Regions from separate parts of the Kitasatospora sp. NPDC032757 genome, predicted to be linked through region 2. Evidence: riboswitches for the same ligand, from Rfam matches in the RefSeq annotation. Region 2 holds a riboswitch; the other holds the start of a gene.
The links. Region 2 has a riboswitch for S-adenosylmethionine ahead of thrC (threonine synthase). Riboswitches for the same ligand answer to the same signal wherever they lie in the genome.

Region 1: it holds a riboswitch for S-adenosylmethionine, as region 2 does, so the genes downstream of both, ACZ5WK_RS06655 (aminotransferase class V-fold PLP-dependent enzyme) here and thrC (threonine synthase) in region 2, are expected to answer to the same signal.

What each region holds. Positions count from the first base shown of each region.
Region 1 is NZ_JBVINN010000003.1:234,107-249,605, reverse strand. Features, by position in the region: gene ACZ5WK_RS06665 (rhomboid family intramembrane serine protease) at 1-312, shown strand, start outside; gene ACZ5WK_RS06660 (Lrp/AsnC ligand binding domain-containing protein) at 354-635, shown strand; gene ACZ5WK_RS06655 (aminotransferase class V-fold PLP-dependent enzyme) at 639-2,003, opposite strand; SAM riboswitch class IV at 2,054-2,171, opposite strand; gene trpD (anthranilate phosphoribosyltransferase) at 2,328-3,404, opposite strand; gene ACZ5WK_RS06645 (hypothetical protein) at 3,555-3,980, opposite strand; gene ctaE (aa3-type cytochrome oxidase subunit III) at 4,377-4,997, shown strand; gene qcrC (cytochrome bc1 complex diheme cytochrome c subunit) at 5,185-5,994, shown strand; gene qcrA (cytochrome bc1 complex Rieske iron-sulfur subunit) at 5,991-7,061, shown strand; gene qcrB (cytochrome bc1 complex cytochrome b subunit) at 7,058-8,719, shown strand; gene ACZ5WK_RS06620 (GntR family transcriptional regulator) at 8,834-9,217, shown strand; gene ACZ5WK_RS06615 (L,D-transpeptidase) at 9,239-10,501, opposite strand; gene ACZ5WK_RS06610 (cytochrome c oxidase subunit 4) at 10,671-11,087, opposite strand; gene ctaD (aa3-type cytochrome oxidase subunit I) at 11,087-12,862, opposite strand; gene ctaC (aa3-type cytochrome oxidase subunit II) at 12,859-13,713, opposite strand; gene ACZ5WK_RS06595 (aminotransferase class V-fold PLP-dependent enzyme) at 14,076-15,499, shown strand, end outside.
Region 2 is NZ_JBVINN010000025.1:112,186-127,684, forward strand. Features, by position in the region: gene ACZ5WK_RS25480 (HelD family protein) at 1-1,781, shown strand, start outside; gene ACZ5WK_RS25485 (copper homeostasis protein CutC) at 1,896-2,582, opposite strand; gene ACZ5WK_RS25490 (hypothetical protein) at 2,732-3,664, opposite strand; gene ACZ5WK_RS25495 (PadR family transcriptional regulator) at 3,661-4,008, opposite strand; gene ACZ5WK_RS25500 (HD domain-containing protein) at 4,096-4,728, shown strand; gene ACZ5WK_RS25505 (hypothetical protein) at 4,774-5,133, opposite strand; gene groL (chaperonin GroEL) at 5,232-6,854, opposite strand; gene ACZ5WK_RS25515 (cold-shock protein) at 7,179-7,382, opposite strand; gene ACZ5WK_RS25520 (ubiquitin-like small modifier protein 1) at 8,068-8,346, opposite strand; gene thrC (threonine synthase) at 8,378-9,673, opposite strand; SAM riboswitch class I at 9,691-9,825, opposite strand; gene ACZ5WK_RS25530 (glucosyl-3-phosphoglycerate synthase) at 9,997-11,004, shown strand; gene ACZ5WK_RS25535 (alpha,alpha-trehalose-phosphate synthase (UDP-forming)) at 11,043-12,512, shown strand; gene otsB (trehalose-phosphatase) at 12,513-13,355, opposite strand; gene ACZ5WK_RS25545 (DUF3263 domain-containing protein) at 13,400-13,660, opposite strand; gene ACZ5WK_RS25550 (cupin domain-containing protein) at 13,727-14,071, shown strand; gene ACZ5WK_RS25555 (extracellular solute-binding protein) at 14,096-15,367, opposite strand.

The DNA of each region.
Region 1 (15,499 bases), on a different contig from region 2:
GCGCTGGCCGAGGCGCACTCGCCGGGCTCCACCCGGGTGCTGATCGGCGCCTCGGGGGCGATCTCGGCCGTCCTCGGCGCCTACCTGAGGCTGCATCCGCGCGCCCGCGTCACCACGCTCGTACCACTCCTGCTCTTCCTCCCGCTGCGGTTCCCGGCCTGGCTGGTGCTCGGTCTCTGGTTCGCCCTGCAGTGGTGGTCGGTGCACTCGGCCGGGCCCGGGGTGGCCTACCTCGTCCACGTCATCGGCTTCTCGGCCGGCTTCCTGTACGCCTGCACGGTGGCCACCCGCCCCCCGCGACGGTCCGGCTGACGCCCGATACCCTGGCCGCACCTCACAAAGGAGCCCGAACAGTGATCACCGCCATCGTCCTGATCAAGACCAGCGTCGACCGCATCCCGGAGATCGCCGAGGCGATCGCGGCCATCGAGGGCGTCAGCGAGGTCTACTCGGTCACCGGCGGCTACGACCTGGTGGCGATGGTCCGGGTGCGCCGGCACGACGACCTGGCCGAGGTGATCCCCGGCCGGCTGAACAAGGTCCCGGGCGTGGCCCACACCGAGACCCAGATCGCCTTCCGCACCTACTCCCAGCACGACCTCGAGGCCGCCTTCGCGCTCGGCCTCGACGAGTAGCGCTCAGCCCTCCCGCCGCGTGTCCACGACGCAGCGGCCGCCCTCGTTGCGGTAGTTCCAGGCCGCGCCGTCCGTGACCAGCTCGCGGACGGCGGTCAGGAAGCGCTCGATGTGCTCGTCCGGGGTGCCGGCGCCGAAACTGACCCGGATCGCGTTCAGGCTCCGCTCACCCGGCAGCGACGGCTCCGGCGCGCCGCACTCGGACGGTGCCACCTCCTCGTCGCCGAGCAGCGTGCGCAGCAGCGGGTGCGCGCAGAACAGGCCGTCGCGCACCCCGATGCCGTACTCGGCGGAGAGCGCGGCCGAGAAGTGCGAGCTGTTCCAGCCCTGGACGACGAAGGAGAGCACTCCCACCCGGGCCGAGCCGGCGCCGAACAGGTTGAGCACCTTGACCTGCGGGACCTCCGCCAGACCGGCATTCAGCCGGGCGACCAGCTGCCGCTCGCGGGCCTCGAGCGCGTCGAAGCCGGCGTCGGTCAGCGCCCGGCAGGCCGAGGCGATGGCGTAGGCGCCGATCACGTTCGGCGAGCCGGCCTCGTGCCGGGCCGGGCCGGTGTGCCACTGGACGGCCACCGAGCCGTCGGTCTCCCGGGCCACCGTACGGGTGGCGCCGCCGCCGGCCAGGTACGGCTCGGCCGCGTCCAGCCAGTCGGCCCGGCCGGCCAGCACGCCGGCGCCGAACGGCGCGTAGATCTTGTGCCCGGAGAAGGCGATCCAGTCCACGTCCAGCTCGCGCACCGAGACCCGGTGGTGCGGGGCGAGCTGCGCGGCGTCAAGCACCACCCGGGCGCCGTACCGGTGCGCGGTCGCGGTCAGCTCGGCGACCGGCCAGAGCTCGCCGGTGACATTGGAGGCGCCGGTGACGCAGAGCAGCTTGGGGCCCTCGGGGGCCGCGGCCAGTGCGGCGTCCAGGGCGGCGACCGCCTCGGCCCGCGAGCGCGGGGCGCGCAGGTAGGTGACGTCCAGTCCGGCGTGCGCCCAGGGCAGCAGCGAGGCGTGGTGCTCGGTCTCGAACGCGAAGACCCGGGTTCCGGCCGGGACGGCACCGGCCAACAGGTTCAGCGAGTCGGTGGTGGCCCGGGTGAAGACCACCTGGTCGCCCTCGCGCAGGCCGAGGAACTCGGCGACGGTACGGCGGCTCTGCTCGAACAGGTCGGTGGAGAGCTGCGACAGGTAGCCGGCGCCGCGGTGGACGCTGCCGTAGTAGGGGGCGTAGGCGGCGACGTCGTCCCAGACCCGCTGGAGCGCCGGGGAGCTGGCCGCGTAGTCGAGCGCCGCATAGGTGACCTTCTCGCCGCTGGCCAGCGGGACCAGGACGTCGTGGCCGAGGACGGGGAGCGGGGCGCAGAGTTCGGTGGCGACGGACATGGGGATGCACTCCTCCTGGGTGAAGGACCCCGGGGAGTGCGTGCCGCCGGCGTCCGCGCTTGTCACGCGGACGGATTGCCGCGGGACCCGGTCCTCACCCAGGGCACCCCGCCACGGACGGAGGGTTGCCGGACAGCAAGCTGGGGCTTGGCGCTGTCACTCATGACCTGCCGGAGACTCTAGGTCGCGTCCGCCGGGTGGTCAAACACAGGTCCACCATCCGGACGGGGCTCGCCCTCCCGCCTGCGGGCCGCCCGGGCCCCGCGCGCTCATGCGGCGGGGCCCGCCCGGGGTCACTCCCCCGCGCGGGCCCCAACTACCGCCTCACGCCTTGCTGGTGGCCTCCGACCAGCGGTTCAGCAGGTCCAGTGCGGCGCCCGAGTCGATGGCGGCCGCGGCCCGCTCCATGCCCGCCGCCAGCTGCTCGGTGAGCGGCGCGTCGGTGAGGTCCAGCGCCACCAGCGCCGCCGCCGTGTTCAGCAGGACGGCGTCCCGCACCGGCCCGCGCTCCCCGGCCAGCAGCCGGCGGGCGACGTCCGCGTTGTACGCCGGGTCCGCGCCGCGCAGCGCCTCGATGCCGACCAGCTCGATGCCGACCTCACGCGGGTCGAAGGTGGTCTCGCCGACCTCGCCGCCACGCACGATCCAGACCCGCGAGGTGGTGGTGATGGTCAGCTCGTCCAGACCGTCGTCGCCGCGGAAGACCAGCGCACTGGAGCCGCGCCGGGCCAGCACCCCGGCGATCAGCCCGGCCAGCCGCGTGTCGAAGCAGCCGATCGCGTGGGCCGTCACCTTGGCCGGGTTGGTCAGCGGGCCCAGGATGTTGAACGCCGTCGGTACCCCGAGGTCGCGCCGGGCCGTGGCGGCGTGCCGCATCGACGGGTGGAACATGGCGGCGGAGCAGAAGGTGAGCCCGATCTCCTCGGCCACCTCGGCGACCCTCCGGGCGGAGAGGTCGAGGGCGATGCCCAGCTTCTCCAGCACGTCCGAGGAGCCGCTCGCCGAGGAGGCGGCCCGGTTGCCGTGCTTGACCACCTTGGCGCCGGCCGCCGCCGCGACGATCGCCGACATGGTCGAGATGTTGACGGTCTTGGCGCGGTCGCCGCCGGTGCCGACGACGTCCACCGCCGGGCCGGGGATCGAGAGCGGCTCGGCGTGCGCGTACATCGCGTCCACCAGGCCGGCGATCTCCCCGACCGTCTCGCCCTTGGCCCGCAGCGCCACCATGAAGCCGGCCACCTGGGCCGGGGAGGCCTCGCCGCTCATGATGCGGTCCATCGCCCACGCGGTGTCCGCCTGGCCGAGGTCCTCGCCCCGCAGCAGCACCGACAGGATGTCCGGCCAGGTGCGGACCACCTGCACGGGGTCCTTGCCGCCGTTCGCAGGGTTCACGTTCACCATGGCTGACTCCAGCTCTCGTCGGTTCCCGGAAAGGGATCTCCGTAGGGTTGGAGTCAGCCTATCGAGCGGCGGGACGCCACCGTCCCGCCGCGACCCTTCTTCTCTCCTGGTGAGATGCGCCCCTCTTACCGGGCCGCCGGTGTCCGCCTTCTACCGGGTGGCCGGTGTCCGCTTCGCCAGCCGGGCCCGGAGCAGGGTGGCGGCGGCCTCGGCCAGCGCCACCGGGTCCACCGGCTGGGAGATCGCCGCGTCGGCCCGGCTCCAGGCGGCCAGCCAGGAGTCCTGCGGCCGGCCGATCAGCACCAGCACGGGCGGGCAGCCGTAGATCTCGTCCTTCAGCTGCCGCCCGAGCCCCAGCCCTCCGGCCGGCACCGCCTCGCCGTCCAGCACGCAGAGGTCCACGCCCCCCTTCTCCAGTGCCTTCAGCACCGCGGGGGTCGTCGCGCACTCCAGGTAGGACAGCTCCGGCAGGTCCGCGGCCGGCCGGCGGCCGAGCGCCGTCAGCACCTGCTCGCGGGTGTTGCGGTCGTGGCTGTAGACGAGAACGGTCAGCGTCTCGTCGGTCGTGTACGCCATGGGCCCTGCTCCCTCGAAGTGTGATCCGGACCACGTTCGCCTCAATCCGGATGCTACTCCCGATCACCGGCCGCCGAGCCCCTCCCGCGAGATCCATCTCAAGCCGCCGCGCCCACGACTCACCCGCCCGGAGGACGGCGCGTCACCCTCAGCGGTGCGGTCCACCCGTACGGCCGACAGAACCGCCCTCCCCTTACTCCCCGCGGGCCGCACGGGCGTGCAGCGACACGCAGGGCAAGAGGGTCGAAGAGACCTTCGAAGAACCATCAGAAAAGGGACACGCCGCTGCTCAGCCCCCGTCCGGACGCTCCGTCGGGTCCCACTGGGGCATACCGCACGCACCGGACACTCCGAGGGACACCCCCCGGCGTGAAGACGGAATAAGGGACCGACATAATGTCCGTCGTGGCGACAGCAACAGCAGTAGAAACCGGGCACGCGCACGGATCGGTCAACCGGCCGAACATGGTCAGCGTCGGAACGATCGTCTGGCTCAGTTCCGAGTTGATGTTCTTCGCGGCCCTCTTCGCGATGTACTTCACGCTCCGCTCCGTCAAGGGAGCCGAGTTCTGGAGCGAGAAGGCGCACGCCCTCAACGTGCCCTTCTCCTCGGTCAACACCACGATCCTGGTGCTCTCCTCGCTCACCTGCCAGCTCGGCGTGTTCGCTGCCGAGCGCGGGGACGTGAAGAAGCTCCGGTCGTGGTTCGTCATCACCTTCGTGATGGGCGCGATCTTCATCGGCGGCCAGATCTTCGAGTACACCGAGCTGGTCAAGAAGGACGGCCTCTCGCTGTCCTCCGACCCGTACGGCACGGTGTTCTACCTCACCACCGGTTTCCACGGTATGCACGTGACGGGTGGTCTGATCGCCTTCCTGCTGGTCCTGGGACGGACGTACGCAGCCAAGCGCTTCACGCACGAGCAGGCCACCGCCGCGATCGTGGTGTCGTACTACTGGCACTTCGTCGACGTCGTGTGGATCGGCCTGTTCGCGACCATCTACCTGATCAAGTAACCAGCTGATCAGGTCGCTGGCCACCGGCCTCGGGCCCCCGCCCTCACCGGCGACGGGCCTCTTTGCCGGTGCCGACGCTCCCACCGACCGACCGCGCGCGCAGCCCTAGACAGGCAGCCTCGTGCCGGCCAGACCGGCCGCCGGGTGCACCCACCAGTCGACCAGATCCTGACACCGGGGTTATTCCGTGAAAAAGCTCTCCGCACGACGGCGCCACCCATTGGCGGCGCTGGTCGTCCTACTTCTCGCCCTGGCGGCAACCGGGGGGCTGTACGCCGCGTTCGCGCCCGCCGACAAGGCGCAGGCCGACGTCGCCGCGCAGTCGCTCGCGATCGATGAGGGCAAGAAGCTCTTCGCCGTGGGCTGCTCCTCCTGCCACGGCCTGAACGGCCAGGGCAGCAGCGATGGTCCCAGCCTGGTCGGCGTCGGCTCCGCCGCGGTCGACTTCCAGGTCGGCACCGGCCGCATGCCGGCCCAGCAGCCCGGCGCCCAGGTGCCGAGCAAGAAGAACATCTACTCGCAGGCGGAGATCGACCAGCTCGCCGCGTTCGTGGCCTCGCTCGGCCCCGGCCCGGTGACTCCGAGGGAGGAGCAGTACACCTCGACCAACCCCGAGGACATCTCCAAGGGCGGCGAGCTGTTCCGCACCAACTGCGCCCAGTGCCACAACTTCGCCGGCCAGGGCGGTGCCCTGACCCAGGGCAAGTACGCCCCGTCGCTGGAGGGTGTGGACGCCAAGCACATCTACGAGGCCATGCAGACCGGCCCGCAGAACATGCCGTCGTTCCCGGACACCACCATGCCCGAGGAGCAGAAGAAGCAGATCGTGGCCTTCGTCCGCCACACCACCAACGATGAGCCGAACCCCGGTGGTCTCACGCTCGGCAGCCTCGGTCCGGTGACCGAGGGTCTGTTCGGCTGGATCTTCGGTCTCGGCGCACTCATCGCGGTCGCGATCTGGGTCGCCGCCCACACCACCAAGGCCAAGAAGTCATGAGCCAGGACATGCCAGAAGAGAAGCTCCCGGAGTCGCACGGCTCCGCCGGGCACCACGAGGTGGCCGCCCACGGCGATCCGTTCGCCGACCCGGGCCTGCCGGCCCACGAACCGCGTCGCACCGACATCGACGAGCGGGCCGCCAAGCGCGCGGAGCGCCAGGTCTCGCTGATGTTCGTGATCTCGATGCTCGCCACGGTGGGCTTCATCGCCTCCTACGTGGCCATCGACCCGGACAAGATCGTCTACGTCTTCCCGCTGGGCCACATCAGCGCGCTGAACTTCGCGCTGGGCCTGACCCTGGGCGTGGCGCTGTTCATGATCGGCGCGGGCGCGGTCCACTGGGCCCGCACGCTGATGTCGGACCACGAGATCCCGGCCGAGCGTCACCCGATCGAGGCCGACGACGAGGTCCGCAACGACGTCATCGAGCAGTTCAGGACCGGCGCCGCCGAGTCCGGCTTCGGCCGCCGCAAGATGATCCGCAACACCCTCATCGGCTCGATGGCCCTGGTGCCGCTCTCCGGTGTGGTGCTGCTGCGCGACCTCGGCCCGCTGCCCGAGGACAAGCTGGAGCACACCGGCTGGGACGAGGCCACCCCGGCCAAGCCCCTGGCGCTCATCAACATGAACACCAACCTGCCGATGAAGGCCGAGGACGTCATCCAGGGGTCGCTGACCTTCGCGATGCCGCAGGGTCTGCACACCCACGACGAGGACTTCCAGCAGCGCATCGCCAAGGACGCCCTGATGCTGGTGCGCATCGCGCCGGAGGACATCAAGGACAACGCGTCCCGGGAGCTGGGCTTCGAGGGCATCCTCGCCTACTCGAAGATCTGCACCCACGTCGGCTGCCCGATCAGCCTCTACGAGCAGCAGACCCACCACGCGCTCTGCCCCTGCCACCAGTCGACCTTCGACCTGGCGGACGGCGCGCGCGTCATCTTCGGCCCGGCCGGCCACCCGCTGCCGCAGCTGAAGATCACCACTGACGAGAAGGGCTTCCTGGTCGCCACCGGCGACTTCGACGAGCCCGTCGGCCCGAGCTACTGGGAGCGTGCTCGATGAGTAGCGCGAGCAGCACCACCTCCGGTGCCTCCAAGCCGGCCAGCACGCGCGCCAAGCCCGCCAACAAGTGGGAGCAGGCCGCTGACTGGACGGACGGCCGGCTGGGGATCTACTCCCTCGCCAAGGCCAACCTGCGGAAGATCTTCCCGGACCACTGGTCCTTCATGCTGGGCGAGATCTGCCTCTACACCTTCGTCATCATCATCCTGACGGGCGTCTACCTGACGCTCTTCTTCAAGCCCTCGATGGGCGAGGTCATCTACGACGGGTCGTACGTCCCGCTCAAGGGCATCCCGATGTCCGAGGCGTACGCGTCGACGATGGACATCAGCTTCGAGGTCCGCGGCGGCCTGCTGGTCCGTCAGATCCACCACTGGGCCGCGCTGGTCTTCGTGGCCGCGATGCTCGTGCACATGCTGCGCGTCTTCTTCACCGGCGCGTTCCGCAAGCCGCGTGAGATCAACTGGGTCTTCGGCTTCCTGCTGCTGGTCCTGGGCATGTTCGACGGCTTCTTCGGCTACTCGCTGCCCGACGACCTGCTCTCCGGCACCGGCATCCGGTTCATGGAGGGCGCCGTCCTGGCGACCCCGCTGATCGGCACCTACATCCAGATGTTCCTGTTCGGGGGTGAGTTCCCCGGCCACGACATCGTGCCGCGGTTCTTCACCATCCACGTCCTGCTGATCCCGGGCATCATGCTCGGCCTGCTGGTCGCGCACCTGATCCTGGTCTTCTACCACAAGCACACCCAGTGGGCGGGCCCGGGCAAGACCGAGAAGAACGTCGTCGGCATGCCGCTGATGCCGGTCTACATGGCCAAGGCCGGTGGCTTCTTCTTCCTGGTCTTCGGTCTGATCGCGGTCATCTCCGCGGTCGCCTCGATCAACCCGATCTGGGCGTACGGCCCGTACCGCCCCGACCAGGTGTCCACCGACGCCCAGCCGGACTGGTACATGGGCTTCTCCGAGGGCCTGATCCGCATCATGCCGGGCTGGGAGATCGGCCTCTGGGGCCACACCCTGAACCTGGGTGTCTTCATCCCGCTGATGGTGGTCTTCCCGCTGGTCCTGGTCTCCATCGCGGCCTACCCGTTCATCGAGGGCTGGGTCACCGGCGACAAGCGCGAGCACCACATCCTGGACCGCCCGCGCAACGCCCCGGTCCGCACCGCGCTCGGTGCCGCCTGGATCAGCCTGTACCTGGTGCTGCTGGTCGCCGGTGGCAACGACCTCTTCGCCACCCACCTGCACCTGTCGCTCAACGACGTCACGTACTTCGTCCGGGTCGGCTTCTTCGTGGTGCCGGTGCTCACCTTCATCATCACCAAGCGCTGGTGCCTCGGCCTCCAGCGCCGGGACAAGGAGAAGGTGCTGCACGGCCGCGAGACGGGCGTCATCAAGCGCCTGCCGCACGGCGAGTTCGTCGAGGTGCACGCGCAGCTGCCGCAGGGCGACCTGCACAAGCTCACCGCGCACGAGCAGCAGCAGCCGTTCGAGCTCCCGGCCCAGACGGACGAGAACGGCGTGGCCCTCAAGGCCGGCATCCTCACCCGCACCCGGGCGAAGATCTCCCGCGGCTACTTCGGCGAGGGCAGCCAGATTCCCAAGCCCACCGCCGAGGAGCACCACGAGATCACCAGCGGCCACGGCCACCACTGATCCCGTACGCACCCCGCGTCACCCCCGAGGGCCGCTGACCAGACTTCGCTCTGGTCGGCGGCCCTCGGGCTTTCCGTCGTCCGTCCCGCCCTCGCCCCACCCTCAGGAGCCCTCGTGGAGCTGTCCGTCGACCCCGCCTCCGCCACTCCCCCGTACGAGCAGGTCCGCGCCCAGATCGCCGAGCGGGCCCGCAGCGGCGAGCTGCCGACCGGGCTGCGGCTGCCCACCGTCCGGGCCCTGGCCGAGCAGCTCGGGCTGGCCGCGGGGACGGTCGCCAAGGCCTACCGGGAGCTGGAGACCGACGGGGTGGTGGAGACCCACGGCCGGCGCGGCACCCTGATCGCCGCGACCGGCGACACCGGCCACCGGCTGGCCGCCGCGGCCGCCACCGAGTACGCCGAGCGGGCCCGGCGCCTCGGGGTGCCGCGAGCGGACGCCCTGGCGGCCGTGGAGACCGCGCTGCGGCTGGCGTACGAGGTGCCGGGCCGGGAGGGCTGAACGCCCCCGTGGCGGGCCCCGTCAGACCTCCGGGCGGATGATCCCGGTGGCGGGGGCCCGGGAGGACGGCGGGGTGGTGCTGACGGACTGTCCGAGGGCGCTGTGCTTGACCCAGTCGGCCCAGGCGACGTTCCAGTCCCCGAAGCCGTTGCCGAACGGCTCCATGGCGGCACCGTGGCTGTTGACCACCGTCACCAGGTCGCCGACCCGGGTGTTGTCGTAGAACCACTTGGCGTTCTCGGTGCTCATGCCGGTACAGCCGTGACTGACGTTCGCCACGCCCTGCGAGGCGACCGACCAGGGTGCGGCGTGCACGTACTCGCCGCTCCAGGTCACCCGGGTGGCCCACTCGACATTGAGGTCGTAGGACTCCGAGCTGCCTGCGGCTATGCCGATCGTCTCGCCGCTCATCCGGACCTGGCGCTCCTGGCCGAGCACCACCTTGACGCCGTTGCGGGTGTCGAAGCCGGGCTTGCCGGTGGTCACCGGGATCGTCCGGACGACCTCGCCGCCGCGCTTCAGGGTGAGCTCGTGGGCGGCGGCGTCCACCACCGACTCCACCCGCTCGCCGATCCGCAGGGCCAGAGCGGCGCGGTCGCCGCCGTAGAGGCCGTCCGAGATCCGGCTGCCGGTGTCGTCGAAGACCAGGCTGACGGTCGTCCCGGTCGGCCAGTACTCCTCCGGCCGGAAGTGCAGGTTCTTGTCGTCCACCCAGTACCAGCCACCGGTGACGGCGGGCTGCGAGGTGACCGTCAGGGCGCGCTCGACCTCCTGGCGGGCCTGCGGGTCCTTCACCGCCTCGGAGAGCTGCACGGTGAGCGGCTGGCCGACGCCGTAGAGGCCGCTGCCGGACGAGTCCGGGCCGAGCTTGGCCGTCAGCAGGCGCTGCCCGGCGAGGGTGGAGAAGCCCGCGGTGGTCTCGCCGCGGCCGCCGTTGCCGTCGGCGGCGGCGATCCTGACGGTGTAGGCGGTGGCCGCCTTGAGCCGCCCGGTGGTCTGCCAGCTGCGCTGGTCCTCCGAGAGCTTCCCGGCCACCACCCGGCCGTCCGGGCCGACCACGGTGACGTCGGTGAGCCGGCTGCCGGGGACGGCGGTCACCGTGACGGGCTGGGACGGGTCCACCGTGCCCTCGGCCGAGACGTGTACGAGCGGGGCCGCGTCGACCTTGTGGACGGCGCCGGTGACGTCGCCGTCCCCACCGGACGTGCAGGCCGCCAGCGGGGCCAGTACTGCGAGAGCCAGCGAGATGCTGCCTATACCTGCGATTCCGCGCCTGTCGGCCATGACCGCCTCCGAGGGGTCGCACGATTGATCAGATCGTAGGAACGGTCGACGGAAGAGCGACATCCGGGGGACCCGCCGTTGACCCACCGGAGTGAGCGCCTCACTCCGGAGACGCAAAAGGGCCGGGCATCCCGTGCGGGATGCCCGGCCCTGTGCGAGAGGGGAGGACCTACTGGTTCTGGTTCTCGCCCCGGTAGAACTCGAAGACCCAGCCGAAGAGGCCGATCATGATGATCGGGATCGACCAGTACAGCAGCCACCAGCCGAAGATCACTCCCATGAAGGCGAGCGCACCGCCGATCGCGAGCGAGAGCGGCTGCCAGCTGTGCGGGGCGAAGAAGCCCAGCTCGCCGGCGTCGTCCGCGACCTCGGCCTCGGGGTTGTCACCGGCGCCGCTGTCCACCCGGCGGGCGGTGAAGGCGAGGTAGTACCCGATGAAGGCGCAGAGCGCGAAGGCGAGGAACAGCGCCGTCGTGCCCGCGGCCTCGATACCGAGGTCGGAGTTGTTGGTCCACAGGCCGTACGTGATCGCCATCGCGAGGATGAAGACCGCGAAGCCGAGGAAGATCTTGCCCTGTTCCTTCATCAGGCGTCGCCCTCCTTCTTGCCCTTGCCCAGCTGCGGAGCGTCGTACTTGGCCGGGGTCACACCGGCGAGGTGCTTGGCCGGCTCACCGTGGTTCTCCAGGTAGTCCAGCGCGGCGATCTCCGGGTAGTGGAGGTCGAAGGCCGGGGATTCGGAGCGGATCCGCGGCAGCGTGAGGAAGTTGTGCCGCGGCGGCGGGCAGGAGGTCGCCCACTCCAGCGAGCGGCCGTAGCCCCACGGGTCGTCGACCTCGACCTTCTCGCCGTACTTGGCGGTCTTCCAGACGTTGTAGAGGAACGGCAGGATCGACAGACCGAGCAGGAACGAGCCGATGGTCGAGACGGTGTTCAGGGTGGTGAAACCGTCCGAGGCCAGGTAGTCGGCGTAGCGACGGGGCATGCCCTCGGCGCCGAGCCAGTGCTGCACCAGGAAGGTGGCGTGGAAGCCGATGAACAGCGTCCAGAAGGTGATCCGGCCGAGGCGCTCGTCGAGCATCTTGCCGGTCATCTTCGGCCACCAGAAGTGGAAGCCGGCGAACATCGCGAAGACGACGGTGCCGAAGACCACGTAGTGGAAGTGGGCGACGACGAAGTACGAGTCCGAGACGTGGAAGTCGATCGGCGGGGAGGCCAGCAGGACACCGGTCAGACCACCGAAGAGGAAGGTGACCAGGAAGCCGACCGTCCAGAGCATCGGGGTCTCGAAGCTCAGCGAGCCCTTCCACATGGTGCCGACCCAGTTGAAGAACTTCACACCGGTCGGGACCGCGATCAGGAAGGTCATGAAGGAGAAGAACGGCAGCAGCACCTGGCCGGTGACGTACATGTGGTGGGCCCACACCGTCACGGACAGACCGGCGATCGCGATGGTGGCCGCGATCAGGCCGGAGTAGCCGAACATCGGCTTGCGGCTGAAGACCGGGATGATCTCCGACACGATGCCGAAGAACGGCAGCGCGATGATGTACACCTCGGGGTGGCCGAAGAACCAGAACAGGTGCTGCCAGAGCAGCGCCCCTCCGTTCGCCGGGTCGAAGACGTGCGCCCCGAATTTACGGTCCGCCTCCAGGGCGAACAGCGCGGCGGCCAGCACCGGGAAGGCCAGCAGGACCAGCACGGCGGTCAGCAGGACGTTCCAGACGAAGATCGACATCCGGAACATCGTCATGCCGGGCGCGCGCATGCAGATGATCGTGGTGATGAAGTTGACCGCACCGAGGATCGTGCCGAAGCCGGAGAAGGCCAGACCCATGATCCACATGTCGGCGCCGACGCCCGGCGAACGGACCGCGTCCGACAGCGGGGAGTAGGCGAACCAGCCGAAGTCGGCCGCACCGTTCGGGGTGACGAAGCCGGCCACCGCGATGGTCGAACCGAAGAGGTACAGCCAGTACGCGAACATGTTCAGACGCGGGAAGGCCACGTCCGGGGCACCGATCTGCAGCGGCATGATCCAGTTCGCGAAGCCGGCGAAGAGCGGCGTCGCGAACATCAGCAGCATGATCGTGCCGTGCATGGTGAACGCCTGGTTGAACTGCTCGTTCGACAGGATCTGGGTCCCGGGACGAGCCAGCTCGGCGCGCATGACCAGGGCGAGGATGCCACCGATCAGGAAGAAGGCGAACGACGTGCCCAGGTAGAGCGTGCCGATCGTCTTGTGGTCAGTGGTGGTCAGCCACTTGATGATGGTCGAACCCGGCTTGCGGGTCCGCTGCGCCCCGACCGTGACGGCCCCGGCGCCCCCGCCGGCCGCGGCGGGCTCGTTGAGGATGGTCACTTCTCTTCACTTCCCATGGTCGTGATGCCGGAGGGCAACGCGCCGGTCTGGCCCTTGGCCCGCAGGTCCGCCAGGTGCTTGTCGTAGTCCGCGCGGTCGACGACCTTGACCTTGAACAGCATGCGCGAGTGGTCCACGCCGCAGAGCTCGGCACACTTGCCGTCGTACTCGCCCTTGACGTTCGGGGTGACCTCGAACTTGTTCACCACACCCGGCACGACGTCCATCTTCATCAGGAAGTTGATGGGCCAGAAGTCGTGGATGACATCACGCGAGGTCAGCCGGAACTCGACGGACTCGTTGACCGGGAGCCACAGCGTCGGCATCTCCGCAGGAGTGCCCACGTCGTACGCGGCGTCCTTGTTGGCCGGGTCCGGATTCTCGGTGTTCTCGTAGTTGAACGCCCAGCTCCACTGGAAGCCGACCACGTTGACCGTGTGCTGCGGCTTCTCGGAGACGGAGATCAGCTTCGACTCGTCGCGGGCGACGAAGTAGAAGAGAACCGAGACGATAATGATGGGGACCGCGGTGTAGAGCGCCTCGATGGGCACGTTGTACCGGGTCTGCGGGGGGATCTGCACACCGGTGCGGCTGCGCCGGTGGAAGATCACGCTCCAGAGGATCAGACCCCACATCAGTGCGCCCACTGCCAGAGCCGCGATCCAGGAGCCCTGCCACATGTGGAGGACCAGGGGTCCTTCCTCGGTGACGGGGCTCGGGAGGCCAAGCCTGGGGAGGTCGTTGGCCGAGCAGCCGGTAGCGGTCGCGATGACGAGGCCCAGTGCCAGCGCCTGAGGCAGCTTCCGCCGCATCGTGCGCCGCGGCGAGCGGTCGGAGCCGTTGGGACTCACGTAGCGCCTTCCCGAAGTCTCGCCCGCCTTCGCGTCGCCCCGCGGAGGATTGTGAGCCTCCCCGGCGACCCGTCCACGGGCACGGTTTGAATGCTTATGCGGGCCAAACCCTACTCCAGCCTTATGCGCTGCTGACGGGCAGGTCCCGGTAACGCGCCGCCCGGTCGCCCGATCAGGCCCCGCAAGGGCTGCGTCGCAGGTCATCGTAGGCATCCGAGGTCCGTACGCCCGATCGGGGGATGACCTCGGACAACGTGGGTGACGGTCCGTCGGACGCGGACGAATCGGACATTCGGGTTGATCGACTGACGGCCGGTGAGTCGTGGAAGGAGGCTGGAATACACCCGGGTGTGTCGTTAAATGTGACCGTGTACTTCGATGTGGCCTCCACCGCACCGCTCCACCCCGTCGCGCGGCAGGCGCTGACCGCCGCGCTGGACGAGGGTTGGGCCGACCCCGCCCGGCTCTACCGCTCCGGCCGGCAGGCCCGGATGCTGCTGGACGCCGCCCGCGAGACGGTGGCCGGGGTGCTCGGCGCCCGGCCGGACGAGATCGCGTTCACCGCGAGCGGGACACAGGCGGTGCAGCTGGGCATGCTCGGCGCGCTGGCCGGGAACCGGCGGCGGGGAGGGCACCTGGTGCACTCGGCCGTCGAGCACTCCAGCGTGCTGCACACCGCGGAGCGATGGGGGTCCCCCCGGCCGGAGGCTTGGGGAGGGACGGCGGGCGGCAGCGTCGCGGTCGTCCCGGTGGACCGGCACGGACGGGTGGACCCCGGGGAGTTCGCGGCGGCGCTGCGTCCCGACACCGCGCTCGCCGTCCTGCAGTCGGCCAACCACGAGGTGGGCACGGTGCAGCCGGTGGCCGAGGTGGCCGGGTTCTGCGGCGAGGTGCCGCTGCTGGTGGACGCCGCGCAGAGCGCCGGGCGGGTGGACGTCCCGGCGGGCTGGTCGCTGCTGACGGCCAGTGCGCACAAGTGGGGCGGACCGGCCGGTGTCGGGGTGCTGGCAGTGCGCAAGGGCGTCCGGTACGCCTCGCCGCTGCCGGCCGACGAGCGCGAGAACGGCCGGGTGCCGGGGTACGTCAACGTGCCGGCGATCGTGGCCGCGGCCGCCTCGCTGCGGGCGGTGCGGGCCGAGGCCGAGCGGGAGAACGCCCGGTTGCACGCCCTGGTCGAGCGGATCCGGGCCCGGGTGCCGCAGCTGGTACCCGAGGTGGAGGTGGTCGGCGACCCGGTACGGCGGCTGCCGCACCTCGTCACCTTCTCCTGCCTGTACGTGGACGGCGAGGTGCTGCTGACCGAGCTGGACAGGGCCGGCTTCGCGGTCTCCTCCGGCTCGTCCTGCACCTCGTCGACCCTGACGCCGAGCCATGTGCTGGCGGCGATGGGCGTGCTCACCGAGGGGAACGTCCGGGTCTCGCTGCCGTTCGGAGCGGCCGAGGAGGACGTCGAGCGGTTCCTCGCCGTACTGCCGGACGTGGTGGCCGGGGTCCGCGCCCCGCTCGGGCTGGACCTGCCGGCCCCGGCGGCGGCCGCGAGCGTCGGCGCCGGGTCCGAGCGCCCGGAGGCGAGCGGGCGGGTCACGGCCCCGCCAACGCCCCGAGCCGAAGGGCGCGCCGGTGCCGAAAGTGAGGAACGACAAGCGACCGACGAAGGAGGGCGCGCCGGAGAGAAGAGCGTCGGCGCCGGGTCCGAGCGCCCGGAGGCGAGCGGGCGGGTCACAGTGATCGATGCGCTCGGCAAGCGGTGCCCGCTGCCCGTCATCGAGTTGGCCAGGCGGATCGG
Region 2 (15,499 bases):
TCCACGACGCCGACGGCGACCCGATGGTGATCGACTGGCGCGCGCCGGTCTCCCAGCCGTTCTACCGGGCCAGCCGGGCCGAACCGATGGACGTCGACCGCCGCCGGCGCTTCGGCTACACCGGCGGCGAGCTCACCGCCTACGAGGACGAGCGCCTTTCCGACCCGGACGCCGTGACCTTCTCCGGCTCCGCCGGGGGGAACACCGTCTCCGCACTGCTCGCCGCCGAGATCGAGAAGCCCCGCGTCGGACCGATGCGCGACATCGTCGCCACCATCCAGCCCGAGCAGGACGAGATCGTCCGCGCCGACATCACCGGCACCGTCTGCGTCCAGGGCGCCCCCGGCACCGGGAAGACCGCCGTCGGCCTGCACCGCGTGGCCTACCTGCTGTACGCGCACCGCGAGCGGCTCGCCCGGACCGGCACCCTGGTGATCGGGCCGAACAACGCCTTCCTCTCCTACATCGAGCAGGTGCTGCCCGCCCTCGGCGAGCTGGACGTCGCCCAGGCCACCGTCCAGCAGCTGGTCGCGCACGTCGAGGTGAAGGCCGAGGACACCGCCGAGGCGGCCCGGCTGAAGGGCGACGCCCGGATGGCCGAGGTGCTGCGCCGGGCGGTGCGGGCCGGCATCACCCTGCCCACCGAGCCCTGCGTGGTGGTCCGCGGCTCCCGGCGCTGGCGCGTCCCGGCGTACGAACTGGTCGAGATCATCGAGGAGTTGAAGGGCCGCGACATCCGCTACGGCGCCGCCAGGGATGCCCTGCCGCAGCGGATCGCGCACGCCGTGCTGCTGAAGATGGAGCAGGGCGGCGAGGCCCCGGACGACCGGGTGCAGGACGCGGTGGCCCGCGACTCCGCGGTCAAGGCGGTGGTCAAGGAGTGCTGGCCGCTGGTCGAACCGGCCAAGCAGGTGCTGCGGCTGCTCTCCGACCCGGAGTTCCTGGCCGCGTGTGCGGAGGGCGTCCTCACCCCCGAGGAGCAGCGGACGGTGCTCTGGCCCAAGCCCGGCCGCTCGGTGAAGACCGCCCGCTGGACACAGGCCGACGCCGTCCTCGTGGACGAGACCGCGGACCTCGTCCACCGCACGGCCTCGCTCGGGCACGTGGTGCTGGACGAGGCGCAGGACCTCTCGCCGATGCAGTACCGCGCGGTCGGCCGCCGCTGCACCACCGGCTCGGCGACCGTCCTCGGCGACCTCGCCCAGGGCACCACCCCTTGGGCGACGGCGAGTTGGCCGGACGCCCTGCACCACCTGGGCAAACCGGCCGCCCACATCGAGGAGTTGACCAAGGGGTTCCGCGTCCCCGAGGAGGTCATCGCCTACGCCTCCCGGCTGCTGCCGGCGATCGCCCCCGGCCTCGCCCCGGCGACCTCGGTCCGCGAGGCGCCCGGCTCGCTGACGATCACCCGCGTCCCGGAGGACGGGCTGGAGAAGGCGGTCGTCGAGGCCTGCCACCGGGCGCTGGAGCACGAGGGCTCGACCGGCCTGATCGCCGCCGACGCGCGCATCCCGCTGCTCGCCGAGGCGCTCGACGCGGCCGGCCTGCCGCACCTCTCCCCCGGCGCCGAGACCAGCGCCGAGGCCCGGCTGACCCTCGTCCCGGCCTCGCTGGCCAAGGGCCTTGAGTACGACTACGTGGTGCTGGACGAGCCGGCCGCGGTGGTCGCAGGCGAGCCGGACGGGCGGACCGGCCTGCGCCGCCTGTACGTGGCGCTCACCCGTGCCGTCTCCGGGCTGGCGGTGCTGCACGCCGAGCCGCTGCCCGAGCAGCTGGGCTGAGCCGGGCGGCACCCAGGGGAAGGCGGCACCCACGAGGAAGGGGACCGGCCGATGCCGGTCCCCTTCCCACCGAGCCGACGGCCACCGATCGCTCAGCCGTCGGCGCTTCCACGCTCAGCCATCGATCAGGGCACGCCACTCGGCGACCTTGCCCGCGTCCACCGGCGACCGCCACCCGTCGGCGCGGACCGCACCGCCGACGTGGAAGGCGTCGAAGCCGGCCGCCCGCAGGCCCGGCAGGTGTTCGGCCCGCAGCCCGCCGCCGATCAGGATCCGTTGGCCGTACCCGGGCTCGCCGGCCCGGGCCAGCTCGGCCGCGAGCACCTCCCGGCCGGCGTCCACACCGGCGGCCGCGCCGGAGGTGAGGAAGGTGTCCAGCCCGGGCAGTGCGCCGACGGCCGCGCGGAGGGCGGCCCGGTCGGCGCTGTGGTCGATCGCCCGGTGGAAGGTCCAGCGGCAGCCGGCCACCGCCTCGGCGACGGCCGCGGTGGCGGCGAGGTCGACGGCGCCGTCGGCGTCCAGGAAGCCGAAGACGAACTCGTCCGCCCCTTCGGCCCGGAGTGCGGCGGCGCGGGCCCGCAGCCCGTCCAGGTCGCCGGGCGTGAAGCCGTCCCGGATGCGGAGCATGACGCGCAGCGGGAGGTCCACGGCGGCGCGGATCCCGGCGAAGTCCTCGGCCGACGGCGTGAGTCCGTCGGCGGCCATGTCCGTGACCAGTTCGAGCCGGTCGGCGCCGCCCGACTCGGCGGCCTGGGCGTCCTGGGGCGTCAGCGCGATGACTTCGAAAATTGGTCTAGACATATGCGAAGCCTGCCACATCCGCCCGGCGGCGGCGAGCCCTGCGCGGCTTTGCGCCGGGCACTCCGTCGCACCTTCCGCCGGGCGTTCCGTCGCGTCTTCCGTCGGACGCCCGGCCGGGCGCGTGACCGGGCGTCCGGCCGGGCGTCCGATCAGGCGATGCTGTGGGCGCCACCCGCCCCGACCCCGCGCCCGATCATCAGCGGCGCCACGATCAGCGCCACCGCCACGGCGGAGATCGGCAGCAGGTTCCAGAGGCCGCCGGTCGTCTGCCAGAGGGTGAACATGCTGAAGGTGGCGGTCAGCGGCAGCATCGCGAGCCCGATCGCCGCCGGCACCAGCCGGCCGCGCAGCGCGGTCAGCACCAGGAACAGCGGGACGGCCACCAGCACGGCGGAGCGCGGGCCGTTCAGCATGTAGTGGGAGTCGAAGCCACCCTGGGAGGCGATCACCAGCCAGCCGCCGACCGCCGACGCCAGCACCAGGCCGCGGCTGCGCCAGGTCGGCTCGCCCAGCATCTCCCGCGGCGCCGCGATCACCAGCAGGCCGGAGAGCAGGAACGGCATCGCCGAAGAGCCGACGGCCAGGACCCCCCACACGTTGATCCCGCCCGCCACGAAGGCCTCCTTCATCCCGAGCAGCCCGGCAGCCATCACCGCCACCGAGATCACCCGCGCCTCCGCCCACCGCCCCAGCAGCGCGGCGAGGGCCAACAGCAGCGACGCCACCGGCTGCGCGAAGGCGGCCACCAGCGTGACCACCGACGAGGTGTGCTCGATCCGCCAGGCGAGCTGGTCCGAGTCGCCGACCCACGGGTACAGCCCGGCCCCCGCGGCCGCCCCGGCGATCAGCGGCGCGGCCAGTGCGAGCAGCCGCCCGCCGGGCGAGAAGGCGGTCAGCCGGGTGCGCACCCGCAGGCCGTACGCGGCGAGGTCGAGCGCCTCCCGGACGACGGCCGGCTTCCCGGCCTCGGCCGTGGTGTCGGAGAAGACGGCGGCGAGTTCGTCCCCGCGCTCACGGCGGTAGCGTGCCGGGTAGAACTGGAGCGCCGCCTTCATCGCGACGGTCGGCGTGTTCATGGTCATGCGAAGGTCCCCCTGGCCCTTGGGTGAAACGCGGAGAGGCGGCGTTCCGCCTCGCTGGCGACGGCGCGCAGCCGCTCCGCCTCGGTGGAGAGCGCGGCCCGGCCGGCGACGGTCAGCGCGTAGGTGCGCCGGGCCCGGCCGTCCACGACGTCCTCGGCCGCGACCTCGATCAGGCCCTGCTGGAGCAGCCGGTCGAGGGCGCCGTAGAGCGTGCCGGTGCGCATCGCGACCCGGCCGCCCGAGATCGCGGCGACCTCCTGGATCAGCGCGTAGCCGTGTCTGGGGGCGTCGGCCAGTGCGGTGAGCAGAAGCAGCGTGGGCTCCTGCATGGAGCGTTCGGTCATGGAACTACATATATCGCCAAACTACCTATAGGTCCAGTGGAAGCCCCGGCCGAACCCCCGGCGCGCCGGGCCGCCACAATGGCTCCCATGCCGACGGACGACCTGCTCACCGCCTGGACCGCCCTGCTGCACCGCTGCGGCGCGAGCGCCGACCCCGAGCCCTACGGGCGCGACCTGCTGCACCGCTGGGCCGAGCCGCAGCGCCGCTACCACACCACCGACCACCTGCGGGCGATGCTGCACCAGGTGGACGCGCTGGCCGGGCACGCCGGGGACCCGGACACCGTCCGCCTCGCCGTCTGGTTCCACGACGCCGTCTACCGCCCCGACCGCTCCGAGAACGAGGAACGCAGCGCCGCCCTCGCCGTCCGGGCGCTCACCGAGGCCGGCCTCCCGGAGCGGCGGACCGCCGAGGTGGCCCGGCTGGTCCGGCTCACCGTCACCCACCACCCCGAGCCCGGCGACCGCGACGGCGAGGTGCTCTGCGACGCGGACCTCGCCGTCCTCGGCGCCACCCCCGAGGCGTACGCGGCGTACGCCGCCGCCGTCCGGGAGGAGTACGCCTTCGTCCCCGAGCCGGACTTCCGGGCCGGCCGGGCGGCGGTCCTGCGCCAGCTGCTCGCGCTGCCCGCGCTCTACCGCACTCCCACCGCCCACGCGCGCTTCGACGCCCCCGCCCGCGCCAACCTGGCCGCCGAACTCGCCGCGCTGGAGGGCTGAGGCCCGTCGCCGGAGTCCGGGCCGCCCGACGGCAGGCGCCGGGGCCTAGGCCAGCTGGCCGACGGGTGCCACGACCGTGCCCTCCTTGCCGCAGACCCAGTGCGGCTCCGGGCCCAGCTCGGGCTCGACGCTGAGCGCGTGCGGGTCCCCGTCGGCCGCGCAGGAGGCGCAGAGCGGCCAGCGGCCGTAGGCCTCCAGCAGCGCGTCCTGGACGTCCTGGGCGACCAGCCCGAGCACGTACTCGGTGCCGTCCGGCCACTGCTCCAGCCACCAGCGGCGGTGGGTCACGGCCGTCTCGACCAGCGACACCACGGCGGCGTCCGCCACGTCCTTCGCGGTCAGGTCGGCCAGGATCAGCGCCCGCGCGTTGTGCAGGGCGGTCTCGATGTCGTCGGAGGAAGCCATCCGTCCATTGTCCCAAAGTGCGCCCGGCACGAACGCCGCACGGGCGGCTCCCCGAGGGGAACCGCCCGTGCGATCAGGAAACGACCGACCCCGGAGGATCAGAAGTCCATGTCACCGCCCGGCATGCCGCCGCCGGCGGCCGCAGCGGCCTTCTCCGGCTTGTCGGCGATGACGGCCTCGGTGGTGAGGAAGAGCGCCGCGATGGAGGCGGCGTTCTGCAGCGCGGAACGGGTGACCTTGGCCGGGTCGATGATGCCCTCGGCGATCAGGTCGACGTAGGTGTTGGTGGCCGCGTTCAGGCCGTGACCGGCGGGGAGGTTGCGCACCTTCTCCACCACGACGCCGCCCTCGAGGCCGGCGTTGGTCGCGATCTGCTTGATCGGGGCCTCCAGGGCCACGCGGACGATGTTGGCACCGGTGGCCTCGTCGCCCTCGAGCTCCAGCTTGTCGAACGCGACACCGGCCTGCAGCAGCGCGACGCCACCACCGGCGACGATGCCCTCCTCGACGGCGGCCTTGGCGTTGCGGACGGCGTCCTCGATGCGGTGCTTGCGCTCCTTGAGCTCCACCTCGGTGGCCGCGCCGGCCTTGATGACGGCCACGCCGCCGGCCAGCTTGGCGAGGCGCTCCTGGAGCTTCTCGCGGTCGTAGTCCGAGTCGCTGTTCTCGATCTCGGCGCGGATCTGGTTCACGCGGCCGGCGACCTGGTCGCTGTCGCCGCCACCGTCGACGATGGTGGTCTCGTCCTTGGTGATGACCACCTTGCGGGCGGTGCCCAGCAGGTCGATGCCGGCGTTCTCCAGCTTGAGGCCGACCTCCTCGGAGATCACGGTGCCACCGGTGAGGATGGCGATGTCGCCGAGCATGGCCTTGCGGCGGTCGCCGAAGCCCGGGGCCTTGACGGCGACGGACTTGAAGGTGCCGCGGATCTTGTTCACGACCAGGGTCGACAGGGCCTCGCCCTCGACGTCCTCGGCGATGATGACGAGCGGCTTGCCGCTCTGCATGACCTTCTCCAGCAGCGGGAGCAGGTCCTTGACCGAGCCGATCTTGGAGTTGGCGATGAGGATGTACGGGTCCTCGAACGTCGCCTCCATGCGCTCCAGGTCGGTGGCGAAGTAGGCGGAGATGTAGCCCTTGTCGAAGCGCATACCCTCGGTGAGCTCGAGCTCCAGGCCGAAGGTGTTGCTCTCCTCGACGGTGATGACGCCTTCCTTGCCGACCTTGTCCATGGCCTCGGCGATGAGCTCGCCGATCTGGGTGTCGGCGGCCGAGATGGAGGCGGTGGAGGCGATCTGCTCCTTGGTCTCCACGTCCTTGGCCTGGGCCAGCAGCTGGTCCGAGACGGCGGCGACGGCCTTCTCGATACCGCGCTTCAGAGCCATCGGGTTGGCGCCGGCGGCGACGTTGCGCAGACCCTCGCGGACGAGCGCCTGGGCGAGCACGGTGGCGGTGGTGGTGCCGTCACCCGCGACGTCGTCGGTCTTCTTGGCGACCTCCTTGACGAGCTCCGCGCCGATCTTCTCGTAGGGGTCCTCGAGCTCGATCTCCTTGGCGATGGAGACACCGTCGTTGGTGATCGTGGGGGCGCCCCACTTCTTCTCCAGCACGACGTTGCGGCCCTTGGGGCCGAGCGTGACCTTCACTGCGTCGGCGAGCTGGTTCATGCCACGCTCAAGGCCGCGGCGAGCTTCCTCATCAAAGGCGATGATCTTGGCCATCAGAAGTGGTCCTCCGGGACACGGTCGACTGCTCGGACCAAGGGGTGCCCGCGACGGACGGCCCTGGTGTGCGGGGGTCCTTTCCCCTACCGCTCCCGGGGGCCTCACCGACCCGGTCCGCTGTCACTCTCACGCTGTGAGTGCTAACGCCAATGATTAGCACTCTGGGTGGGCGAGTGCAAGCCCAATGGGCAACCCGCGAGCCGCACCGGCCACTCCCCGGACACGGCGACGGGCCCGTACGACATGTGTCGCACGGGCCCGTCGCGAAGCAAGAGGTGCACCAGCCGATGGGCCGAGCCGAACTCCTGGGTGCCGGAAAGGTCAGACCGCCGCGCGGACCATGTCCGCCTGCGGGCCTTTCTGCCCCTGAGAGATCTCGAACTCGACCCGCTGGCCCTCCTCAAGGGTGCGGTAGCCGTCCATCTGGATCGCGCTGTAGTGGACGAAGACGTCCGCACCACCGTCGACCGCGATGAAGCCGTAGCCCTTCTCCGCGTTGAACCACTTGACGGTGCCCTGAGCCATTCCGAACTCCCCTAGTGCTGTGCTGGCCCTTCACGCGCCCGCAGGTCGCGGGCCCGGGTCTGGTTTGAGGCCGGCCCGGGGAACCCCCCCTGGGCGCAGCCGTGCACGCCACAATCCCCCCGCCGAGCCACCGGACGGTGTCCGATGAAGGGGCGATTGCGTCGACCGCGGCTGAATGTATCCGGCTCGACGCCCTCTGCAACAGAGCCAGCCGCCGGGAATTCCCCCGACCCGCCAGGGGACAGGACGGGCCAAAAGCCCAAAAACTTCACATTTCACGCCGGACATAGCGGACGAATTACCCAAATGCCCTCAAGAATTCTGACACCGGCCTGACATGTTTCACGGCCGCGGGCCCGGCGCCGGTCTCAGCGGCCGGACAGACACCGGCGGTACGGGGCGCAACAGGGGGGCGACGACCGGTGCGAGGGGGGAGGGGAGGCCCTCTTCCCGGCCGAGCGACACTCTACTCCGACTGGCCGGGGAAATATTCCCGCCGGAATGCGGCGCGCGGGGGCGGCCCGGGAAAGCGCCCGTGCGGGCGGCCTTCACGGCGGCCCCGGAAGAATCCCGGAAGCGCCTGGAAACACCCCGGGAACTCCCGGGAGCTCGCGGGGAAATGCGAAGGCCGTCCGGGTGTACGGAATTCCGTACACCCCGACGGCCTTCCCGTCGGCGGTGCGGCTCAGCAGCCGCCGGCCACCGCGGGAATGATCGAAACGCTCGCGCCGTCCGCGATCTCGGTCGCCAGGCCCTCCGCGAACCGCACGTCGTCGTCATTGACGTAGACGTTGACGAAACGGCGCAGCTTGCCGGTGTCGTCCAGGATCCGGGCGGCGATCCCGGCGTGGCTCTTCTCCAGGTCGGCGATGACCTCACCGAGGGTGGCACCCTCGGCGGCCACCTCGGCGGCGCCGCCGGTGTAGGTGCGCAGGATGGTCGGGATGCGGACGTTGGCGCTCATAGGGGCTTCTCCTTGCGGCGGGGTGGAGGGGTCAGGCGGACGCGAGGCCGGCGTCGCGGAACGACGCCAGCGTCGGGCGGATGACGGCGGTCATCCCGGCGTCGGAGACGGCGTCCAGCGTCTTCAGGCCGTCGCCGGTGTTGATCGCGACGGTCTCCTTGGCCGGGTCCAGCTGCCCGGTCTCGACCAGCTTCTTCAGTACTCCGACGGTCACCCCGCCCGCGGTCTCGGCGAAGATGCCCTCGGTCCGGGCCAGCAGCTTGATCGCGGCCACCACCTCGGCGTCCGTCACGTCCTCGACGGCACCGCCGGTGCGGCGGGCGATGTCCAGCACGTACGGGCCGTCGGCCGGGTTGCCGATCGCCAGCGACTTGGCGATGGTGTCGGGCTTGACGGGGCGGATCACGTCGCTGCCGGTCTTGAAGGCCGCCGACACCGGTGAGCAGCCCGCCGCCTGGGCACCGAAGATCCTGTACGGCCGGTCCTCGACCAGACCGAGCCTGATCAGCTCCTGCAGCCCCTTGTCGATCTTGGTCAGCTGCGAACCCGACGCGATCGGGATCACGATCTGCTCCGGCAGGCGCCAGCCCAGCTGCTCGCAGATCTCGTACGCCAGCGTCTTCGAGCCCTCGCCGTAGTACGGGCGCAGGTTGACGTTGACGAAGCCCCAGCCCTCGCCGGCCGGGTCGCCGATCAGCTCCGAGCAGAAGCGGTTCACGTCGTCGTAGTTGCCCTCGATGCCCACCAGCTCACCGCCGTAGACACCGGCCATCACGACCTTGCCCTGCTCCAGGTCGTGCGGGATGAACACGCAGGACTTGAAACCGGCCCGGGCGGCCGCGGCGCCCACCGCACCGGCCAGGTTGCCGGTCGAGGAGCAGGAGAGCGTGGTGAAACCGAACGCCCGCGCCGCCTCGATCGCACAGGCGACCACGCGGTCCTTGAACGAGTGGGTCGGGTTCCCGGAGTCGTCCTTGATGTGCAGCTGGGCGGTGAACCCGAGCTCGCGGCCCAGGTTGTCCGCCTTGACCAGCGGGGTCCAGCCGGGGTTCAGGTTGGGCTTCCCGGCCACGTCGGCCGGCACGGGCAGCAGCGGCGCGTACCGCCAGATCGACGCCGGCCCGGCCTCGATCCGCTTGCGCAGCTCCTCCGCGGCCTCGCCACCGAAGTCGTACGCGATCTCCAGCGGCCCGAAGCACTCCAGACAGGCGAAGCTCGGACCGAGCGGGAACCGGCTACCGCACTCGCGACAGGACAGCGCGGCGGCGGGGCCGAGGTCAACGGTTGCGGGTGCGGCGCCAGAAGGAGTCGTCGCAGTGATAGCCATGATGGCGGAGGCCTCTCTCCTCATCTTCCCCGTGACGCGGTCGCGCCACAGGCCGGAATTGGCACCTGTCCCGCCGGGGCCTGTAACGACAGCCGCGCGAGAAGGTTGCCGGGACGTCAACGGGCCGTTCCCTCAGTCCCTCTGGATGAGCTCTGTGAAGTTGTTGGTCTTGCTCAACGGTGACCCCGGCGTGCGAAGGTCCGACCGCTGTACGAAGACTGTATCCGAAGGCGTCAACCCCGAACGGGACCGTCCGCCACGCGAGATGACCCGTCCCGGCCCTTCCCAGCCCGTCCCAGCCGACCCCCGCCGAGGAGAGACCCGTGCCCGCCGACCCGACACCCGAGCTCCTCCCACAGGCGGCGTCCTGGCTGCGCCGCCGGTCGTGGAGCGCGGCCGACCGTCCGGTGCGCACCCTGCTGGACGCCAAGCGGGCCGCCGGCCGCGCGGGCACCGTCAGCGTCGTCCTGCCCGCCCTGGACGAGGAGGCCACCGTCGGCGACATCGTCCGCACCATCCGCCGCGAGCTGATGGAACGCCTGCCGCTGGTCGACGAACTGGTCGTGGTCGACTCCGGCTCCGCCGACCGCACCGCCGCCGAGGCCGCCGAGGCCGGCGCCCGGGTGGTCCACCGCGACGACATCCTCCCCCGGCTGCCGGCCGCCCCCGGCAAGGGCGAGGTGCTCTGGCGCTCGCTGCTGGTCACCCGTGGGGAGATCGTCTGCTTCGTCGACGCCGACCTGCGCGAGTTCGACCCGGCCTTCGTCTCCGGCATCATCGGCCCGCTGCTCACCGAACCGGAGATCCAGCTGGTCAAGGCCATGTACGACCGGCCGTTGGAGACCGAAGGAGCCGTGGTGCCGGCCGGCGGCGGCCGGGTCACCGAGCTGGTCGCCCGCCCGCTGCTCAACCTGCACTGGCCGGAACTCGCCGGTTTCGTCCAGCCCCTCGGCGGCGAGTACGCGGCCCGCCGCTCCCTGCTCGAACGCCTCCCGTTCCCCACCGGCTACGGCGTCGAACTCGGCCTGCTGGTCGACGCCCTGGAGACCGCCGGCCTGGACGCCCTCGCCCAGGTCGACGTCGGCGTCCGCCACCACCGCCACCAGGACGGCCAGGCGCTCGGCCGGATGGCCGCCACCATCTACCGCACGGCGCTGGAGCGGCTCGACCGCACCCACCGGCTCAAGGCCTCCGCCGACCTGGTGCACCCGCTGCTCACCCAGTTCACCCGTGACCCGGAAACCCGCGCGTTCACCGCCCACACCCACCCGGTCACCGCCCTCGAACGCCCCCCGATGCACACCGTTCCCGAGTACGCCACCCGGCACTGAAGGGTTTGGGTCCGCAGACCCCCGGCAACCAACCAGTCATGGGCGATCTCACGACCGAACGTTCGAATCCGACCGGCACCGCCCCCGTCCTGGTGGCCTCCAACCGGGGACCGGTGTCGTTCAGCACCGCGGACGACGGCACGCTGACCCTCCGGAGAGGAGGAGGCGGCCTGGTCTCCGGGCTCTCCGCCATCGACGACCCCGACGCCGTCTGGGTCTGCGCGGCCCTGGGCGACGCCGACCGCCGGGCCGCCCGGGAGGCGCCGGACGGCCGCCTCGACCGGGCCGGCCACGACACCGGCGGGCAGGCCGTCCGCATGCTGGGCATAGACCCGGAGACCTTCGCCCGCGCCTACAACGGCGTGGCCAACTCGACCCTCTGGTTCGTCCACCACCTGCTCTACGCCACCCCCACCGCCCCCTCCTTCGACGCCGGGTTCCGCACCGAATGGCAGGCCTACACGGCCTACAACACCGCCTTCGCCGACGCCCTCGCCGCCGAGGCCGGCCCGGGAGCGGCCGTCCTGGTGCAGGACTACCACCTCTCGCTGACCCCGGCCCTGCTCCGTGCCGCCCGGCCCGACCTGCGGATCGGCCACTTCTCCCACACCCCCTGGGCCCCGCCCGAGTACTTCCGGCTGCTGCCCGACGACGTCGCCGAGGCCGTCCTCACCGGCATCCTCGGCGCCGACCGGGCCGGCTTCCTCACCCGCCGCTGGGCCCTGGCGTTCGCCGACTGCTGCGAGCAGCTCCTCGGCGCCACCGTCGACCGCACCGAGCTCACCGTCACCCTCCGGGGCCGCACCACCCGGCTCGGCGTCCACGCCCTCGGGGCCGACGCCGACTTCCTGCGCGAGCGCTCCCACCGCCCGGACGTCGACGAGCGCCTCGCCGCCCTGCGCGAGGCCGTCGGCGACCGCCGCACCGTCGTCCGGGTCGACCGCACCGAGCTGAGCAAGAACATCGTCCGCGGCTTCCAGGCGTTCCGGCACCTCCTGCACACCCACCCCGAGTGGCGGGACCGCGTCGTCCACCTCGCCTTCGCGTACCCGTCCCGCACCGACCTCGCCGAGTACCGCGAGTACACCGCCCGGGTCCGGCAGCTCGCCGCCGAGATCAACGCCGAGTTCGCCACGCCCACCTGGCAGCCGCTGATCCTGCACGTCAACGACGACTTCCCGCGGTCGCTGGCCGCCTACCGGCTGGCGGACGTCGCCCTGGTCAACCCGATCCGCGACGGCATGAACCTGGTCGCCAAGGAGGTGCCGGTGGTCTCCGACCGGGGCTGCGCGCTCGTCCTCTCCCGCGAGGCCGGCGCGTACGCCGAGCTGGCCGACGATGCCCTCACCGTCAACCCGTACGACGTCGTCGCCACCGCCGAGGCCCTGCACACCGCGCTCACCATGCCCGCCGGCGAACGCGGCGACCGCACCAAGCGCCTCGCCGCCGCCGCGACGGCGCTGCCGCCCCAGCAGTGGTTCCTCGACCAGCTCGCCGCTCTCGGCTGATCACTCCCGCCGGCCGAGCTCCGCCCCCAACCGCTCCAGCAGTTCGACCACGCCGGCCGGGCCCTCGACCACCAGGTCGGCCCGGTCGGCAAGCTCCCTCACCGGCGCGTCCCCGACCGCGGCGCTGCACACCAGCAGCCCGGCCACGCCCTCCGCGCGCAGCTTCTCCACCGCCGCGAAGGCCGCCACGTCCCCCAGGTCGTCCCCGGCGTACAGCACCGACCGCGCGCCCCGCTCCCGCAGGAACCCGCTCAGCGCGGCCCCCTTGTCGACCCCGGGCGGCCGCAGCTCCAGCACCAGCCGGCCCGGCTCCACCACCAGCCCGTGCTCCGCGGCCAGGGCCTCCACCGGCGCGCGCAGCAGCTCCAGCGCCTCCTGCGGCGCCTCCGTCCGCCGCGTGTGCACCGCCAGCGAGCGCCCCTTGTCCTCCACCCACGTCCCCGCCGGCGCACCGGCCGCCGCCAGCGCGGCGTCCAGCACCGCCCGCACCGCGTCCACCCCCGGGTGGACCGGCGGCGCAGTCACCACGCCGCCCTCCCAGCGCTCGGCCCCGTAGTGCCCCAGCACCACCACAGCGTCGATGCCGTCGAACCCGCCGTACTCGACGGCCAGTCCGGCCGGCCGGCCGGTGACCACCACCGTCGCGCCCACCCGCGGTGCCAGCCCCCGCAGCGCCCCCACCACCCCGGGGTGCGCCCGCGCCCGGTCGGGAACGGCCACGATCGGCGCGAGCGTCCCGTCGAAGTCCAGCGCCACCACCGCGTCGCGCGGCGAGGCGAGGACCGCCTCCAGGCCCTGGCGTCCGGCGTCCGTCCTCAGCTGCAAAGTCTCCTCAAGCCCCATGCCGGGACCCATACCCAGCCGTGCCCGCCGAAGCACCCGCCGGGCTACCGGGCCCCCCGCCGAGCCTCCCGCACCCGCCGCAGCCGGTTCACCAGGACCGGCGCGTGCGCCAGCGCCTCCGGCCGGTCCAGCAGGGCGTTCAGCAGCTGGTAGTACCGCGTACTGGAGAGCCCCAGCTCCTCCCGGACGGCCCGCTCCTTGGCTCCCGCCGTACGCCACTGGCGTCCTTCGAGCTCCAGCACCGCCTGGTCCCGCTCGCTCAGCTCGTCCACGCTCCACCTCCGCCCACCACTACGGAGTGTCATTCTCCCCCGCGCACCCGACACACTCTGCGCCCCGCACGACGCCCGCTCCCCCACTAGCGTCGGCCCATGACCGAAAGTTTCGCGCTGCACATCCCCACCGCCGACCTCGAACCCGACCCGCTGGACCCGGCCCAGATCGTCTCCGGCACCCCCGAGGTCTCCGGCCGCGTGCTCTCCGAGTCCCCCGACGGCCGCCAGCTCCGCGGCATCTGGCAGATCACCCCGGGCGTGGTCACCGACGTCGAGGCGGACGAGCTGTTCGTGGTGCTGAGCGGCCGGGCCACCATCGAGATCGAGGGCGGCCCGACCCTGCACGTCGGCCCGGGCGACTGCGCCGTCCTGCGCGCGGGTGACCGCACCACCTGGACGGTCCACGAGACCCTGCGCAAGGCCTACGCGATCACCCTCTGACGCAGCACCCGGCGGCCCCCGGGTTCACTTCCGGACCCGGGCGGCCTCCTTGACCGCGGCCTCCTGCAGCCCCTCCAGCACCTGCTTGGCGTCCCCGGTCACGGCCCCGCCGATCCCCGCCTTGATCCGGTTGCTGACCTCGACCCAGGCCGGGTCACCGAACGGGTAGAAGCTGGCGTTGGCCAGCCCGGACGCGAACTGCCTCAGGTCCTCGTGCCTGCCGTCCGCGGTCATCTCCGTGAAGGCGTCCTGGGTGACCGGCAGCAGGTTGTACGTCCCGTCGAACTTGAGCTGGTTGTCCTTCGCGTAGACGAAGCTCAGGAACTTGCGGATCTCGTTCTTGTGGCCGTTGGCCTTGAACGCCATCATCCAGTCGGCCACCCCGAGGCTGCCCGTCCTGGCCAGGCCGTCCTTCTTGGGGATCGGCGCCGTCCCGAAGTCGACCTTCGCGTTGGCGGCCATCCGCAGCAGTGTCGGGTGCCCGTTCAGCATCGCGACCTTGCCCGCCGTGAAGTCGGTGAACACCGGTGTCCGGTTCATCTTGCCCGGCTCGGGGTACGTCAGCCTGGCATCCACCAGGTTGGTCTTCAGCCAGCTGAAGGTCGCCTGGTTCTGGGTGCTGTCGATGGTGTAGTTGCCGACGTCGTCGGAGAGGCTGCCGCCACCGCTCAGCGTCCAGAGCATCGACTCGGCCGGCGCCTCCTCGGGCCCGAGCGGCAGCCCGTACGGCGTGACCCCGGGCACCTTGGCCTTGATCTTCTCCGCGGCCTGCTTCAGCTCGTTCCAGGTGGCCGGCGGCTGGGTGATCCCGGCCTGCCTGAAGATCGCCTTGTTGTAGAAGAGCACCCGCGAGGAGGAGACGAAGGGGATGCCGTACTGGGTGCCGAGCACCTGCCCGGCATGGTTGAACGACTCCATCATGTTGGCCTGGGTGTCCAGCGAGAGCACGTCCGCGGCGGGGTAGAGCCGGTTCGCGGCGACCTGGTCGGCGAAGCCGCCGGTCTGCACCAGGTCGGGGGACTTTCCGCTGTCCACCAGGTCGCTCACCCGCTTGCCGATGTCGGTCCAGCCGACCACCTCGACGTCCACCCTGATGCCCGGGTTGCCGTTCTCGAAGCGGCGCGCGACGTCGTCCCAGTACTGCTTGGAGCTGGTCGCCGCGTCCTCGCCGTAGTCGGCCGCCACCAGCCGGAGGGTGACCGTCCGGTCGTCCTGGCCGCTGCAGCCGGTGAGCAGCAGCGCTCCGGCCAGCGCGGTGCCGAGCAGCCGGGTGGGGACCTGGGCGCGCCTGTTCAACGCGGGTACCGCCTTCGAGGGGAGAAGAAAGCAGCCGGACGGGTGGAATCCGACAGGGGGGAGCGCCACACTGCCAAAAGCCCTGCACAGTGGTCCAGACCTCCGGGCCGTACCCGCGGGGTAGTTATCGAA